DNA from 4 places in the Eisenbergiella sp. OF01-20 genome. Region 3 is predicted to be linked to each of the others. Evidence: a T-box and tRNA genes for the amino acid it is inferred to sense, from the RefSeq annotation. Region 3 holds a T-box; the other regions hold tRNA genes.
The links. A T-box is a leader RNA that pairs with one kind of tRNA and senses whether it is charged. The one in region 3 lies ahead of leuS (leucine--tRNA ligase), so its partner is inferred to be a tRNA-Leu.
Positions count from the first base shown of each region.

Region 1: it encodes a tRNA-Leu, which carries the amino acid that the T-box ahead of leuS (leucine--tRNA ligase) is inferred to sense. The anticodon was not compared.
Region 2: it encodes a tRNA-Leu, which carries the amino acid that the T-box ahead of leuS (leucine--tRNA ligase) is inferred to sense. The anticodon was not compared.
Region 4: it encodes a tRNA-Leu, which carries the amino acid that the T-box ahead of leuS (leucine--tRNA ligase) is inferred to sense. The anticodon was not compared.

Region 1 covers NZ_QUES01000007.1:1,996-6,182, forward strand. Annotated here, with positions in the region: gene DXA36_RS10785 (helix-turn-helix domain-containing protein) at 1-578, opposite strand, end outside; gene DXA36_RS10790 (hypothetical protein) at 724-1,824, opposite strand; tRNA gene DXA36_RS10795 (tRNA-Leu) at 2,122-2,205, opposite strand; gene DXA36_RS10800 (alpha-mannosidase) at 2,439-4,187, shown strand, end outside.
Region 2 covers NZ_QUES01000009.1:181,554-185,740, forward strand. Annotated here, with positions in the region: gene DXA36_RS13260 (DUF47 domain-containing protein) at 1-226, shown strand, start outside; gene DXA36_RS13265 (helix-turn-helix domain-containing protein) at 269-526, opposite strand; gene DXA36_RS13270 (GOLPH3/VPS74 family protein) at 660-1,316, opposite strand; tRNA gene DXA36_RS13275 (tRNA-Leu) at 1,681-1,760, shown strand; partial or broken gene DXA36_RS34225 (iron chaperone) at 2,213-2,545, shown strand; gene DXA36_RS34230 (DUF1905 domain-containing protein) at 2,585-2,869, shown strand; gene DXA36_RS13285 (VOC family protein) at 2,891-3,316, shown strand; gene DXA36_RS13290 (hypothetical protein) at 3,316-3,510, shown strand; gene DXA36_RS13295 (DUF2200 domain-containing protein) at 3,518-3,868, shown strand; gene DXA36_RS13300 (topoisomerase DNA-binding C4 zinc finger domain-containing protein) at 3,961-4,187, opposite strand, start outside.
Region 3 covers NZ_QUES01000045.1:37,533-41,719, reverse strand. Annotated here, with positions in the region: gene leuS (leucine--tRNA ligase) at 1-1,837, opposite strand, end outside; T-box leader at 2,024-2,318, opposite strand; gene DXA36_RS29130 (CvpA family protein) at 2,421-4,052, opposite strand.
Region 4 covers NZ_QUES01000038.1:4,260-8,446, forward strand. Annotated here, with positions in the region: gene DXA36_RS27350 (diaminopimelate decarboxylase) at 1-1,251, shown strand, start outside; tRNA gene DXA36_RS27355 (tRNA-Leu) at 1,378-1,460, shown strand; gene DXA36_RS27360 (hypothetical protein) at 1,623-2,159, opposite strand; gene DXA36_RS33185 (hypothetical protein) at 2,334-2,492, opposite strand; gene DXA36_RS27365 (LysR family transcriptional regulator) at 2,897-3,811, opposite strand; gene DXA36_RS27370 (chromate transporter) at 3,927-4,187, shown strand, end outside.

The sequences.
Region 1 (4,187 bases), on a different contig from region 3:
TCAACATTGCTTAATTCCTGCTGCACAAGCGGTTGAATCACTTCCCTGCTTTCCCTTGTATGTGGAAGTTCCGATGCAAGCCCATTCGCTTTATCTTTTCTCCCCATTTTTAAATATAAGAAACATAATGTCGCACGCATAGTCGCTTTTTGCCTCTCATTGCTTGACAAAGGCAATCCTCTTTCCATTAGTTCAATAGCTTCATTCGTATTTCCTTTCAATGCCAATGTACTTGCCAATCCAAGAATCATACCAGGTTTATTGGGATATATTAGTAATGCATCTCTGTATGTTTTCTCAGCTGAATCATAATCTCCGCATCGTTGATATGCAACAGCCTTTTTATGAATATTGAAACGTGTTTCCTCTGCTCGTATGGTATCCATGCCAATAAGTAAATCGACACTTGTTTCAAATATGTTAGCCAATGCCGGCAAAGAAGTAATATCTGGGTAGGAATCCCCTCGTTCCCATTTTGAAACACTTTGTGCTGTAATCCCTAAATATTCAGCAACATCCTCTTGTGTCAGATTTTTCAACAAACGATACTTTTTTAAATTTTCCGATAAATATAGCATATTGTCCTCCTAATGATTTATTTTAATAACATCATATCATGAGAACATTTATATTCAATGGCGCAGAAGTTGTTCTTAATGCAACTATCTGCCAATCTTATCTCTCTGTAACCAGTAACGACAAGATGAACGATATCCCTTTTACTCATAATTCCATCCTGTCATAGATCATGCCCTTGGTTGTCCATTGCTCGCATATCTGCGACCCCGAAATAATGATTTTATGATCTTCAAACCGCAGGACCGTCGGCAGCCAGTCAACATAGAACTCATTGTATTTTTTCGGTAAGAGCGTTCGATTTTGTCCCGTTGGATCGGTAATGGAAAGGCCATCAACTCGTATTATATAGCCCAATGCCTCATTTTTATAGATACCGCTTTTCGGAAAAGCAATGGGGCCTGGTTTGCGATCGATACCTAAAAAAGAAAGTATCTCATCCTCAAGGAAGGTCCATTTTCCATTAGATATTTCAAGAGATATTTTATTTGTCTTGCATGAATGGAACAACGAATTTGCCATATTGGCATAATCCCGCAGGAACTGCTTAAAACCTTCTGCCCCTTCCGGCTTACCTGAATAGTATGGTTGGTCTTTGTCTCTATGCCATATGTAATCCAAGTATGAAGTACCCCTATCTTTTTCAAGATATTCAATTGTCGCCTCGGTGTTTTCCCTGTAAAAGAAAATCAGACATGGGTTTAAAGGCTGTATAATATCTTCCATTTGGCTGATAAAGCTTTGCAGTTCTTGATAGTTCTTATTTTTAAATAAAAACATGAATATCTGGAACTGGAAGATCGCACTATCTATAATATAGACTTTCTCCTGATCCTCCATCGCTTTTTCAGCAAAATGCATCCATTTTTCCAAAGCAAATTTTTGGTATACTTCAAGAGGAAAATTCCAAACGTCAAACTCTGTCAAAGCCTGGTAAGCCTTCCCTCCGATTATATCTTTATAGTACCATTGTATTTCGGGCAGATGTATCCCCACGGTGCTCTTTCTAAACACTGCTATACGCTTAAGAATAGCAGCTGTTTCCGGGTACCTTTCCGTAAATCTTTCAAATTCGTCATAGGTCATACCAACCTCATCAAAAAATAGTACCGGATGAGGCATGGCTACTTCATGTATCCACTCCGCATTAATTTGATTACGCTCAAGTTGTACCTGTATAAACCGGGAATTTGTAGTTTTACCTGTAGAAGGCATACCCTCCAGCAGGATTAGTTGCGTTCCAATCATCCTTGCTCTCCTCATAAAATACATATAATATCCTGTCCTGGCTGTTTTCTTCAATATGGAAAAAATCTCGTATAAGTAATACCATTGCAGGCTCTTGCTCAGAAGGATTTTCCGACAGTTTCTTAAATCCATTCGTTTCCTTTATATCAAATATCAATAATGGTAACAGGCGCTGCATCTGGGGTCACAATCCATATTCGCGGTACGAGTAATCCAGCTAACCGGTTTACTTTTGCTTTTCCGGATATCAGAAAAGGCTTTTGGATATCTGTTATCCAAAAGCCCTTCTTTATCAAGTGCAGGAAAAGAGACTTGAACTCTCATGGTATTGCTACCACCCGGACCTGAACCGTGCGCGTCTGCCAATTCCGCCATTCCTGCGCGACAAAATGTATTTTATATGATTTGAGAATAAATGTCAATACTTTAAAATAATTTTTTCTGATACTCCCGTTTCCGGGATTTCAAAACAAGGTAAAAAAGAAAGAAAAAAAGCCAAAATAATTGATTGCCAACACCACCGTAACCTGTTATAACAAAAACATACCCTGTCCATTTTTACGGAAAGAGAAGGCGGGGAAAACATAAAACTATTTATGGAAAGGAGCACCCAGATGAACGTGATGCATTCAGAATGGAGCGGACGGTTTAAACACTGGATCCGTACGCTGAAAGATGATTTTTATGAACCCCTGGGAGAATTCCGTTGGGAAGCAGGCAGGACAATGGAGCATCTTAGTCCCGAAGAGGCTGCCGGTATGGCCTTTACACCGGTGCAGCCCGGATTTACATGGGGAAATACCTATGAGTACTGCTGGTTCCGAAGCCGTATTGAGCTGCCCCCGGAAGCGGAGGGAAAACGGATTGTAATGAATCTGAAGCCGGGCGGGGAGTCCACCCTGTTCATAAACGGCCAGTCCTTCGGAACCTACCGTGCGGATTGGGTCAGCGAACCCCATCATTTTATGGAAGATAATACACTGGCCAGAGAAGGAAAAGCCGGAAGCAGCTATGAGGTGCTCATGGAAACCTATGCCGGACATTATTATCCGGAATGTGCCGACGGCGGCTGTGCTACCGGACCGGTCCTTCCCGGAGCGTTTACGGATCCCCTTCCGGAAGGCGCCAGAAGGACTTTGGGCAGCTGTACCTACGGGATCTGGGATGAAGATGCCTATCAGCTGTATATGGACGTGGATACGCTGCATAAGCTTCTGCAGACCCTGGATGAGACTTCCCTTCGTGCTGCCAAGGTTGCAAAGGCTCTGGAGCAATTCACTCTTATCGTGGATTTTGAACAGGAAAAAGAAAAACGATCGGCCGGCTACCGGGCGGCCAGAGAAGCACTTAGGCCTGCCATGGAAGCGGTAAACGGTTCCACCATGCCTGTTTTCTATGCGGTTGGCAACGCTCACCTGGATCTGGCCTGGCTGTGGCCTATGGCGGAAACGCACCGCAAAACAGAAAGGACCTTTGCCGCCCAGCTTCGTCTGCTGGAGGAATATCCGGAATATAAATTTATCCAGAGCCAGCCCGCTTCTTATGAAATGTGCCGGACCTATTATCCGGAGCTGTTTGAACGGATCAAAGAAGCCATCCGGGGCGGCCAGTGGATTGCCGACGGCGCCATGTGGGTGGAGCCGGATACCAATATGACAAGCGGGGAATCCCTTATCCGCCAGCTGGTTCACGGAAAGCGTTATTATAAGGAGGAACTGGGTGTGGACAGCCAGGTACTCTGGCTGCCGGATACCTTCGGCTATACCGCAGCTCTTCCTCAGATTCTCCGTGGCTGCGGGGTAAAATATCTGGTTACCCAGAAAATTTTCTGGTCCTATAATGAGGGAGATCAGTTCCCTTACCACTATTTTACCTGGGAAGGGATGGACGGGTCCCGTGTGGACTCCTTCCTGCCCACAAGTTATACCTACCGCACGGATCCCAAAGAGATCAATGAGGTATGGAAAAACCGCACACAGGTACAGGATCTGGATGCCTTCCTGCTGCCCTTCGGTTACGGGGACGGCGGCGGCGGCCCGTCCAGGGATTACGTGGAATACGCCCTCCGTCAGAAAGACCTGGAAGGCGGCGTAAAGGTGAAAATGGAAGGCCCCAGAGAGTTCTTCGAAGAAATGGAGGAACAGGGCGGCCCTGCGCATACCTATGTAGGCGAGCTGTATTTCAGCGCACACAGAGGGACCTATACCTCCCAGGCCATGGTAAAGAAAAATAACCGCAAGAGTGAGCTTGCCCTGCGGGAAATGGAAATGTGGAGCTGTCTGGCTGAAACGAAGGGATGGGAATACCCTCTTGCCGAAGCGGATGCCCTCTGGAAGAAGCTGCTGCTTCACCAGTTCCATGAC
Region 2 (4,187 bases), on a different contig from region 3:
TTTCCGTAAATCCAAAGTGATTAAGGAAATGATCATCGATATCAACCATCTGGAGGAAACCGGCGACCGCCTGTATACGGAGGCCATGCACCGGCTCTATACGGAACCGGCCGACGCTGTGGAGATCCTTGCCTGGACCACCATCTACAACCGTATGGAAAAATGCTGCGACAAATGTGAAGACGCCGCCGACGTGGTGGAAGCCGTCCTCCTGAAATACAGCTGATCCCCCTGCCCGCAGCATTTATGCAAAACAGAAGGCGCTTTTTTATACACCAAGCGCCTTCTTTATTTCCGGCACAGCCATGCCGTCCTCCCGCATCTGCTTAATTTCCCGGATCCGGGATACCGCTTCCTCCCTCCGGTATCTGCGGGTGAGATTCTCTTCTGCCTGTTCAAAAGGAATCATGCCCTCCTCCGTATAAAATTTAAGCGTGCTGTAACGGGATTCCGTCAGACGAACCAATTCCCCAATGGTAACAAATTCAGCTGTCTGTATTGTTTCCAGACTTCTTTGCCTGCCCATTTTCCTCACCCTGCCTTTTATTTACTGTCTTTTATCTACTGTCTTTTTATTTACAGCCTTTTCTTTGCCGGCTTTCTTCTTTTCATCAGCAGCTTTTATATTTGTTTTCACGTTTCTTTTTTAAACGAAGGAATCAGGTGGCGGCACTTCCCGATATGCTGACCGCTATAATCATTGTCTCCACATACTCCATCATTTTCTTAACCGTGGTTCCCTGCTCCGATTCCCTGACCTCTTTGATCCGCTTCCTCAACTGTTCCGATTCATATTTACTGAAATACTGCTTTAAAAGCCCGCTTGTATCCAAAAGAGCCGTCAAAGCGGCGATATCATCGCTCACCTCGCCCTCCTCCAGAAGTTCCGCCCGGAGCTGCTGGATAACGTTATCCACACATCCCTCCTCCGGATAAAAACGCAGGCTTTCCACCAGTATCCCTTTGCTTTCTTCCTTCGCGCAGCCTTCCTTTACCAACGATCCGCCCACGCTGTATACAAGCTCCTTTATCCTTTTATCCGTAAAAGAAAATGCATAATCAGAGGCTATCGTACTGATTTTTCTGGGTTTCTCCGCCAGATAAGCATAAAAAGGGCGTAAATAGCTTCTCTCTTCTCCGGGTTCCTTCCTTGCTGCAATCTTTTTTCCCTCTTCTTCGCAGCAGCCTGCACCCATCAATTCCAGTAACGCTCCTCCTGTAAGACATACCTGCTGCTCCACCGACCAGGCGGACAGTTTCCCATTTTTATTCAATGCGCATAATAAATACTGCTGTGTTAATCCAAGTTCTTTCATTCTGTCATTTCCTCCTTTAAGAAAAAACAGTACCGTATCGGTTTTGCCGATTGCCGTTTCCTGCATAATGTGTATAGGTTACCACTTATTACTTACTACTTATCACTTGCTACTTACAATATACTCGTTCTCTTCCCTTTTGTCAATAACTATTACGAATAAGCAGGAAAAAAGTCTTACAACAGGAGGACGAATAACAGCCTGTGGGAAAAGCCGGAGGGCAAAACCACGCGGCAGCACCACAGGGGGCGTTAACTGTAACGGTTGATACGCTTTGTCCTGTCTTTTTCCTTCCTGACTATTGACAAGCCAGAAACTGCCACGGTATAATATAGACCGTGACAGCATTCCTATGCTGTGATTTGCGGTTATGGCGGAATTGGCAGACGCGCCAGATTTAGGTTCTGGTGGGAGACCATGCAGGTTCAAGTCCTGTTAACCGCATGAATTTAACACCGAAATGTCCTTACTTAAACATGATTTTGTTTAGAGAAAAAGGAGAGAAGGTGCGTACTATACAACAGCGTACAGAGGGTGTCGCAAAATCATTGAATAGAGATGATTGAGCGGCACCCTCTATTTAAAACCAAAATAATTAACCGCTGATGTTGTTTAACTTATGACATTACATTTACACGTACCTTTATCGCCGAACTTCTGATTCACCCTTGTGGACTTTGCACGGTTTACAGTAGTGTTTCGGGTAAATTCTATGCGTAAATAAAAAGCTTTTTGCCTATAATAAACAATATTGTCTCACTGAGAAAAAGGCAGTTAAACTGATAGAGTGATCTGATATTAAACCAGCGGATTAAAAAAGTGGATTGTATGTACACTTTGGCAAGAGAGGTGTTATTATGTGGAGATGCTCGGAATGTGGCAAAGAGTTCAAGAAGATGAATCAAGACCATTATTGCGGTAAATTAAATACGATTGATGAATATATCGCCGGCCAGCCTGCGGCAGTTCAGCTGATTTTGCATAAAGTGCGTGAAGCCATCCGCGCTACCGCACCAGATGCCGTGGAGAAAATCTCCTGGCAGATGCCTACATTTTGGCAAGGCGAGAACATTATCCACTTTGCGGCGTTTCAAAAGCATATTGGCATCTATCCCGGCGATTTGTCCCTTGCGCCCTTTGAAGAACGCCTGACTGGGTATCACAGGACGAAGGGTGCGGTTCAGTTTCCGTTTGACAAGCCCATTGACTTTGAGCTGATAGCGGACATGGCGCGATGGCGTGTGGCCTGCGTCCAGGAAAAGAATAAGATGAATGATAAAACTTATGAATATGATGCAATCATTGAGTCCACCGATAAATGCGGCGCCTATGTTGTATTTCCATACGATGTCCGTGGGGAATTCGGCAAGGGACGTGTCAAAGTCCATGCAACATTTGACGGCGAGCCTTACGATGGCAGTGTCGTGAACATGGGAGTGAAGAACCCGGACGGCTCTGTCTGCTATATCATCGGTATCCGAAAGGACATCCGGGCAAAAATCGGCAAGCAAATTGGCGATCCGGTGACCGTTAAGATAACGGAGAGGAAATAAAATAAAGAAGGAGAGCTGATAATGATTACACCTTATCTTGTGTTTAACGGTAACTGCAATGACGCGCTGGATTTTTACCGCGCAATATTCCATTGTGGCGAGCCGAAAGTCCTGCCTTATGGAGACTATATGCCGGAGGGTTCCAAGACCCCGCCGGAGCTTATGCGCACCTGGGTGATGCACGCCGAGATGACAATATGTGGTACGAATGTCTGGTTTGCGGATGAAGCAACACCGGTCAAAGAAGGGGGCAACATCAGGCTGACCGCTGCCGTGCCCACGGGCAAGGAGGCAAAGGTTATCTTCGATGCGCTTTGCCAAGGCGGCGAAGTGACACTTCCGTCGACCGAAACGTTCTACAGCGTATTCCATGCCGCCGTAACGGATCAGTTCGGCGTGAATTGGAATGTTGTCGCCGAGGAACAGCCGAAACAGGAGCAAGGCTGATGCCGGCAGGCTTTACTCCTGACGAGCTCCGCGAAGCGCATCGCGCTTTGCTGACCACGCTGTATAAGTGCAAGAAGATGGACGCCGCCAAACTGGGCAAGTCACAACAGACTCTTCTTAAACGGCGAATCGCCGCTCTGAAAATTGCGCTGACATTGATCGAGAAGGAACAAGCACAGGAGGAGAAAGGATAAAAATATAATGGACAACGAGCGTGTATATAAGATGACATTTTCAAGCGTTTATCCCATGTATATTCAAAAAGTGGAGAAGAAGGGCCGTGCCAAAGAGGAACTCGACACGGTGGTTTGCTGGCTGACGGGCTATGACGACAGTGGATTGCAGGCGCAAATTGAAAAAGAGGTTGATTTTGAGACGTTCTTTGCTGAAGCCCCGCAAATCAACCCTAATGCACATAAGATTACAGGCGTAATCTGTGGCGTTCGTGTAGAGAACATCGAAGAGCCTCTCATGCAGAAAATCCGTTGTCTTGACAAATTGGTTGATGAATTAGCGAAAGGCAAACCGATGGAGAAGGTTTTAAAGAATTGAATGTGAAACCGTAATAAATCCGCTTCGTATTTGTACGGAGCGGATTTATTACAATTGAGCGTTCCTCATACTCAACCCGTAAATATAGGTAACTATTCTTCTTGGGCATATAGTTGCTTAATATCCATTTTAAGCGGAGTTATATCTTTTATTTTGATATTGGTATAAAGATATTTTCCCATATCCCGATCATGCCAAAGTTCACCAATGATTTCATGTGGATCATCCACAACATAATTCCTACCTTGCAATGCGCCGCAATGTTCACATATATTAGCCATATATTTTGATTTTGTGGTATTGCTATAGCGTAACTGAA
Region 3 (4,187 bases):
GACCTACAAAAAGCTCATACATCCGCAGGGAATCACAGCCGTAATCTCTCACCAAATCATCCGGAGACACTACATTTCCTTTGGATTTACTCATCTTAATTCCGTTCTTGCCGGTGATCATGCCCTGGTTAAACAGCTTGATAAAAGGTTCGTCAAAATCCACCACACCGGAATCATACAGAAATTTGGTATAGAAACGGGAATAAAGCAAATGCAGCACCGCATGCTCCACACCGCCGATGTACATATCAACGGGCAGATAGGTATCCGCTTTTTCTCTGCTCACCAGCTCCTTCTCATTTTTATTATCCACATAACGCAGGAAATACCAGGAGGAACCGGCCCACTGAGGCATAGTATTGGTCTCTCTCTTGGCAGGAGCGCCGCACACAGGACAGGTGGTGTTCACCCACCAGTCGATATCAGCAAGCGGAGATTCCCCTGTTCCGGTAGGCTGATAGGATTCCACTTCAGGAAGCAGCAGCGGAAGCTGATCCTCCGGCACCGGCACACAGCCGCACTCCGGACAATGAACGATAGGAATGGGTTCTCCCCAATAGCGCTGACGGGAAAATACCCAGTCACGGAGCTTGTAATTTACCGTTTTGTGGCCGATTCCCATTTTCTCAATCATAACCGGCGCTTCCTTCTTCAATACCGCGCTTTCCATGCCGTTCCATTCGCCGGAATTGATCATGGTTCCGCTTGCATCCGTATAGGCTTCCGTCATATTTTCAATTTCCTTACCATCTTTGGCGATAACCTGGATGATAGGAATAGTAAACTTTTTAGCAAATTCAAAGTCTCTGTCATCATGGGCCGGAACACACATGATAGCGCCCGTACCATAATCCGCCAGAACATAATCAGAAAGCCAGATGGGAACCTTTGCTCCGTTTAACGGATTAATCGCATAGGTGCCGGTGAAAACGCCTGTCTTTTCCTTATCCTGCAATCTGTCCACATTGGACTTCATGGAAGCATCAAAAATATATTTTTCCACAGCACTTTGATTTTCCGGTGTGGCAAGTCCGGCTGCCAGCTCATGTTCCGGGGCAAGAACCATAAAAGTCGCTCCATGCAGGGTATCCGGCCTTGTTGTATAGACTGTGATCTTTTCTTCTCTGCCTTCCACCGGGAAATCCACTTCCGCACCGTAGGATTTTCCGATCCAGTCCGTCTGCATCTTCTTCACTTTCTCCGGCCAGTCCAGCTTGTCCAGATCATTCAGGAGACGATCCGCATAGGCGGTTATTTTCAGCATCCACTGCTTCAGATTTTTCTTGGTAACATCTGCACCGCAGCGTTCACACTTGCCGTTAACCACTTCCTCGTTTGCCAGGCCCGTCTTACAGGAAGGACACCAGTTAATAGGCATCTCTTTTTCATAAGCAAGCCCGGCCCGGAACATCTTGACAAAAATCCACTGGGTCCACTTATAAAAAGAAGGATCCGTAGTATTCACTTCCATATCCCAGTCGTACAAAGCAGCGATCTGCTTAATCTGGCTTTTGATCTTTGCCACGTTGTCCGCTGTGGAAATTGCGGGATGCACTCCCATCTTAATGGCATAATTTTCTGCGGGAAGGCCAAATGCATCCCAGCCCATGGGATGGATGATGTAGTGGCCGCCGTTAAGCATTTTATAACGGCTCCACACATCGGAAATCACATAACCTCTCCAGTGTCCTACATGAAGCCCGTTTCCTGATGGATAAGGGAACATATCCAGACAATAATACTTGGGTTTCTTTCCATCGTTGACGTTAACAGGATTCGTTTCCCATTCTTTACGCCATTTCTCTTCAATCTCTCTGTGATTGTATGGTGCTGCCATAGCTTCCTCCTTTTTGCTGCCGCTCGTAATCCTTCACCTATACAGGTAAACGGACACGCCGCGCTCTGCTGTCCGTCCGCAGAAGCCAGCGGAATCGCATCCGCCCGGCACGTTACCTGCGGGAATACACAACGGATGCCACGCTCCGCGAGCCATCCATATGTCCAAAAAAAGCCCTTTCTTCTGCTTAGAGACGAAAGGGCTTCTTTTCCGTGGTACCACTCTAATTCGCAACCTTCAGCACAGGACCGATAGTCCTCTCCCTGCCTTATGCTGCGCACTTAAATATCTGTAACGGGAATACCCGCTCCGGACTACTTCCTTAGAAAGCTCTGCTTCTATAGAATGCTTTGCTTCTATTCTTAAGGGGATCCCCCGGAGGACTCCAAGGCGAGTTGGGGACTTATCCTTACCGCCTTACACCAACCGGCGGCTCTCTATAAAGGACAGGATCCTTACTACTCCTCTTCCAAGTCTCTGTCTTATTGCTATTCTGCCGGGAAACACAGAAAATATGCTGGATTCCCGGAAACTAGGGATAATTTTATCCTTTTTCCCGGCTTTTGTCAATAGTCCTCTTCTTCTAATTCAGCTCCCGCACCGGATTTAAACCGCCTTCATCCAGATATTTCAGCGTAATCCTGTCACCGGCTTTAAAACGGACGATTCCAATGAGCTTTTCGTCGGACAAGTCCACATCAAAGATACTCTCATTTCCTTCAATGCAGATATAATAATGAGTAGTTCCCTCCAGTACGACCGGCGATATCGATTCAATTCTGCCGGAAGCCTCCAGGTAAGCATCCGTATTCTGGCTGACAATACCGTTGGTACTCAGCAGTTCATTGTAATTCTTTTCACATTGCTGGATGGTATCGCCGATAGCAACCCATTGGTATTTCTGTACATTTACCATGGCATATTTCTTTACCAGGCCTGCGGCATCCTTAAGCGCCATAAAATAGGTGGGTTCATCCGCAATATTTAACAAAAGCGGGAAGGAGGCCTTATACCCCAGATTCTGTACCTGTCCTTCCGCAGAGGACATGGCCGACATCTCCGTTGCTCCTTCCACCTTATAATAACGGGTTTCCATGGTTCTCTGATTCATCAGGACGAACCCTACGTTTGACTGATCCCCGTTTACAGAGGTGATTCCCGTATATACCCAAACATCGTCATCCAGAGCGATATAATTATATCCGTTGGTTGTCACCAGACAATCCTTCTGTCCTAAAACACTGTTAAAGAAGCCATGCTGGTACATCCCATGGTAATCATACAGCTGCATCAGCATCTCTGCGGAATATACCTTGTCAATCCACTGCGGAACATCTTCGATGTCATAATCCGTACATTCCCCGGTAACAGCATTACAGAGCACAACACGTCCCACCGTCTCTCCGCCGAACAGCCCAATATTAAACTTTTTAACAGGGCATACCCAGTAGGGAACGCCATTGTCATCTATTTCAAAAAAGAGCTGATCGCCGAAAATATAGGTAGGGAACCGGAACCGGAGATGCCGGTACAGATTCCGGTTGAAATATTCGGATTTGGAATATTTGATCCCTTCCTCCAGCATGACACATTCCGTATCCTGTGTGGTCATATCAATGCGAATATACGCAGGAATCCCGTTTTTCTGGTTGGTCAGCCACTTGATCGGGCTGGCATATACAAGAGGGGTAACTCTCACCGGCACCCCGTTATAATTCAGCTGGGTATAGTCATCCGCCACCTCAAACTGGGAAACCATATCCACCAGACTTCCCATCTTCCTGTCTCCCAGCAGCGCCGCCGAGTCCTTATCCAGAAGAGGGATTGTCCGATAATCCACTTCCTTGATGTCATCCGTGAAATTCCGGCTCTCCAGAGTCAGAAGCTGCTGGTATTTCTTGGCATTGATAATCGGGGATGACAGCACGCTTCCGATTAAATAAGCAGCAAGCAAAAGCAGAAGCAGAATCCCCATCCACTTCAGGGGCTTATATTCCTTCAGGCTGAACTTCAGCGATACGCCTCCCGTTCCCGCCATATCCTTCCCTGCCTTGCGTACGGCATACAGGATCATTACGGCAACGATAGCCGCCATAATAAAAAACCAGAAGCCGCTGGAATGGATATTAATGGCCGGCAGTGTTACGTAATAATAAATAAATGCGGCAGCAGCAGCCAAAACGCCCAAAATCGTGTACAATACACCTTTTTTCATATAAAATAATACTCCTCCCTGCCGGCATCAGCTTCCGGCAAATCCTGTCGTCAGCCTGTTTTCCGGGCAGAATACAGGCTGCTAATAAATTAATTCATTGTACCACAATATTCCAGCCATAGCAATGCTGAACGA
Region 4 (4,187 bases), on a different contig from region 3:
ACCAAAGAACAAATAGAGGAAATTGTGAAAACGTATCCCACTCCCTTCCATATATATGACGAAAAAGGAATCCGGGAAAATGCGAGGAAGCTGAAGCAGGCTTTTTCCTGGAATAAAGGTTATAAAGAATTTTTTGCGGTAAAGGCTACTCCTAACCCCTTTTTAATGGACATACTGAGAGAATTCGGCTGCGGCTGTGACTGTTCTTCGCTGACGGAACTGATGCTCAGTGAGGCTATGGGTATCAGCGGGGAAGATATCATGTTTTCTTCCAACGATACCCCTGCTGAAGAATTTGCATATGCGGCAAAGCTGGGAGCGACAATCAATCTGGATGATATCACACATATCTCCTTTCTGGAAGATATTGTGGGAAAGCTTCCTGAGACTATTAGCTGCCGCTATAATCCGGGCGGCGTATTTAAAATAAGCAATAGTATTATGGATAATCCCGGAGATTCCAAGTACGGATTTACCACAGAACAGATGTTTGAAGGCTTCCGTATCCTGATGGAAAAAGGGGTGAAACATTTTGGAATCCATGCTTTTCTGGCAAGCAATACAGTCACCAACGAATATTACCCTGTTCTCGCAAAGGAAATGTTTGAGCTGGCAGTGCGGCTGAAAAAGGAAACAGGGGCGGATATCCGCTTTATTAATCTTTCTGGGGGTATCGGAATCCCTTATCTGCCTGACCAGGAGGAGAATGATATACTGGCAATCGGAGAGGGGGTCAGAGCGGTATATGAAGAGGTTCTGATTCCTGCCGGAATGGGAGACGTGGCTATTTATACGGAGCTGGGCCGGTTTATGATGGCACCTTATGGTCATTTGGTTACCCGGGCCATACATGAAAAGCATACGCATAAGGAATATATCGGCTGCGATGCCTGTGCCGTAAATCTGATGCGGCCTGCAATGTACGGAGCATATCATCACATTACGGTTCTTGGGAAAGAAAAACAGGACTGTGATCACAGGTATGATATTACAGGTTCCCTGTGTGAAAATAATGATAAGTTTGCTATTGACAGAATGCTTCCCGAAGTGGAGATGGGTGACTATCTGGTCATTCATGATACCGGGGCCCATGGTTTTGCCATGGGGTATAATTATAATGGTAAGCTTAAATCTGCCGAGCTTTTGCTGAAGGAAAACGGAGAAGTGCAGTTAATCCGCAGAGCGGAGACCCCTAAGGATTATTTTGCAACATTTGACTGTTTTGAGATATATGATAACTTTCATTTCTAAGTCAGACGGTACGTAACAGTTCAGACGGTACAAAGTTTTTGAAAAAGTAAACGGAAAAAGCTTGTCAGAAACTTCCGGATATGGTATTATTAGTTTCGGCTGAATTGGAAACAAGGAAGCTGGAATGCCGGCGTGTCGGAATGGCAGACGAGGCAGACTCAAAATCTGTTGTGGGCAACCACGTGCGGGTTCAAGTCCCGCCGCCGGCAGTGTGAAACCTCTGAGTTTATCAGGGGTTTTTCTTTTTGTGTTGTATTCCGTGCTGCACTTTTTGGGATTCTATTTGTTACGGACCGGGCAGCTTGTCAGAACATAAAAGAGGGGTGCGATCCCCTCTTCAATAGTTTCATAGGTTGTTTAAACAAACACTTTTACTCATCATATTTATTCAAAACAGAAGAATATATATCACTTATGTTTATGTAAGTGATTTCTTTATTCTCTTTAGAAGTATTGATGTATGCTTGAATTCCGTCTTTGAATTCCATATCTCTTATATTAACATCGTCGTTTTGTTCATATTTATCACCAGTCTGTTTATAATTAATGGTGCTGTCTAAATGCTGCCCATCCATTTCGAACCCATACTTTTCATAATCGGTGCTGCCAAGGCCTAATCCATTAAGCAGTGTAACATCTGAGTCTCCACTAAATTTAATAGATGATAAAAGGCCTTCGGTATAAGCCAGGCTTATAAATCCATAATCATATGTATGAAAAAAGTCATTATATTCATATTCATAATCGCTCATGATGTCTTCTGCTTTTTCACGGCTCATATATAATTCCAATTTTTTTCCTGACGGAAGTTTTACCCCAAACATTTTCTCTGTGGAATTACCGGAGCACGAGCATAAAAGCATTCCTAAAATTATAACAAGCGCATGAGATAGTAATTTCTTTTTCATAGATTTCCCCCTGATAAGTATTTTTTATACAAACATAATAAGGCATTTACAGATAATTTACAACAGAATAATACTAAAAATGAAGTAAGAGACATTCGGAACCGCTCCGGGTGTCCCCAACACCTGGAGCGGTTGTTTCCTTAAAAACTTTACTGACCTTCCAATATTTTCAGCTCAGAATGATTGATCTTCCTCAGAGACTATTTTCTCCAGAACATTGATTAAATCATAAACATTATTAATTTTAACATTTCTTTCTAATATATTATTTTTTAAATCAATGGATAGTGTTTCGAATTTTTCCCGAACTTCCGGGGATACATATGATGCCATGCTATCACCTCTTTTCGATAGTATGTGCAAGTGATAATAAGTTATGTAATAAGTCTGAAAAGAAACGTATGCAGGAATCTTAATTTCAACAGACAAAATCATTTTCATAGTCAAGCTAATCGCCCAGATGTGCAGTGCTCAGTATTGGTGAATCCCCTCCGGCTGCCCGGAGGGGATTGGCTGTATGGAATTAAGTTAGGAAATAGTCCAACAGCCTTTCAGTCAGATACTGAACAAAGACCATTATTACAGATATAAGGATTTCCTCTTTCATGAGCAGACACCTCCCTTCCTGTGTTTGAAGGGTAAGCTCTGCCGGATAGTCAAAACGGTGCTGATTGGCCTCTAAGGACCCTTTAGCATGTAAAAAAACCGGTATGGTTCAAATTTGTAGTATATATCATTTAATTGTCCGGATGCGGCAATAATTCTGACTTGTCCGAATTGCTGCCATTCGTTACCAAAAGGTTCACAAGTTCTGAGAGAGGGGCAGAGAGATATTTATCCCTGTGCATAACCAGAAGCAGTTCATTTACCAGGGAAAGATCTTCGATTTCCAACGATATCAGACTCCCCTTTTCCAAAGCTTTTTTTACCAATATGTCCGGCAATATGGTAATGCCCAGACCGGCCCTGGCAGCTTCTATAAGTGCCGGGGAATTCACGCTTGTCCACAGGGGATAGGCAGTATAGCCATGAAGATAGAGAGCGCTGTCCAGAACATCACGGATAGCGCTTCCTTTTTCCCGGAGAAGAAGCCGTTCTTTGCATAAAGAGGAAAGAGACAGCGGCTGGGAGAGACGGGGATAATCCGGTGCACAGACGGCAAGCAGGGGATAGGAGGAAAAGGGGATACTGCGATAGGGACCATGGGGAGGCAGCCCTTCTATGAGAGCGATATCGGCATACCCGGCCTGCAGCTCTAATATGGCATTTGCGGCACTCACCACATTTACGGTTACGGGGATTTCCGGATGGACGGCTTCGAAGCGCCGGAGTGGACCCGGAAGAAAATAAGAAGCAATGGTTATGCTGGAAACAAGCCGTATGGGGGCGCACCGCTCCAGCTTTTTGATTTTAGCTTCCAGGGCTTTGCAGGAAGCCAGGATGGGGAGAACATCCTGCAGAAGCAGACTTCCGGCTTCCGTCAGCCGGATGGTTTTGGACAGGCGGTCAAAAAGAAGGGTGCCGGCTTCTGTTTCCAATTCCTGTACGGCATGAGATACCGCGGATTGTGTAATGTATAAAAGACGGGCGGCTTTAGTAAAACTTCCGGTTTCTGAAACCGCCTTCAGAATTTCCATATGCCTAATAGTCATGAATGTTATTTCTCCGTTCTCTAATGATGAATAAAAGTAATAGATTTAATTAAAATATATCATTTTACTAATGGATAAGCAAGTTATATAATAAACCGGATGGGAGGATATATTTATGGGCGGAGAGAAAAAAAAGCGGTATTTATGGCTGCTGGGTATTCATATGTTTATCAGTGCCTTTACCTTCGGCGGAGGCTATGTGGTCGTTCCTATGATAAGAAAATATTTTGTGCTGCAGAAAAAGCTGTTTGGGGAGGAAGAACTGGCGGAAATGGCCGCTGTATCACAATCTGCCCCAGGTGCAATTGCCGTAAATCTGGCGGCGGTTACCGGTTACCGTGTGGCTGGAGCAGCCGGAGCACTAATCGGTGCATTT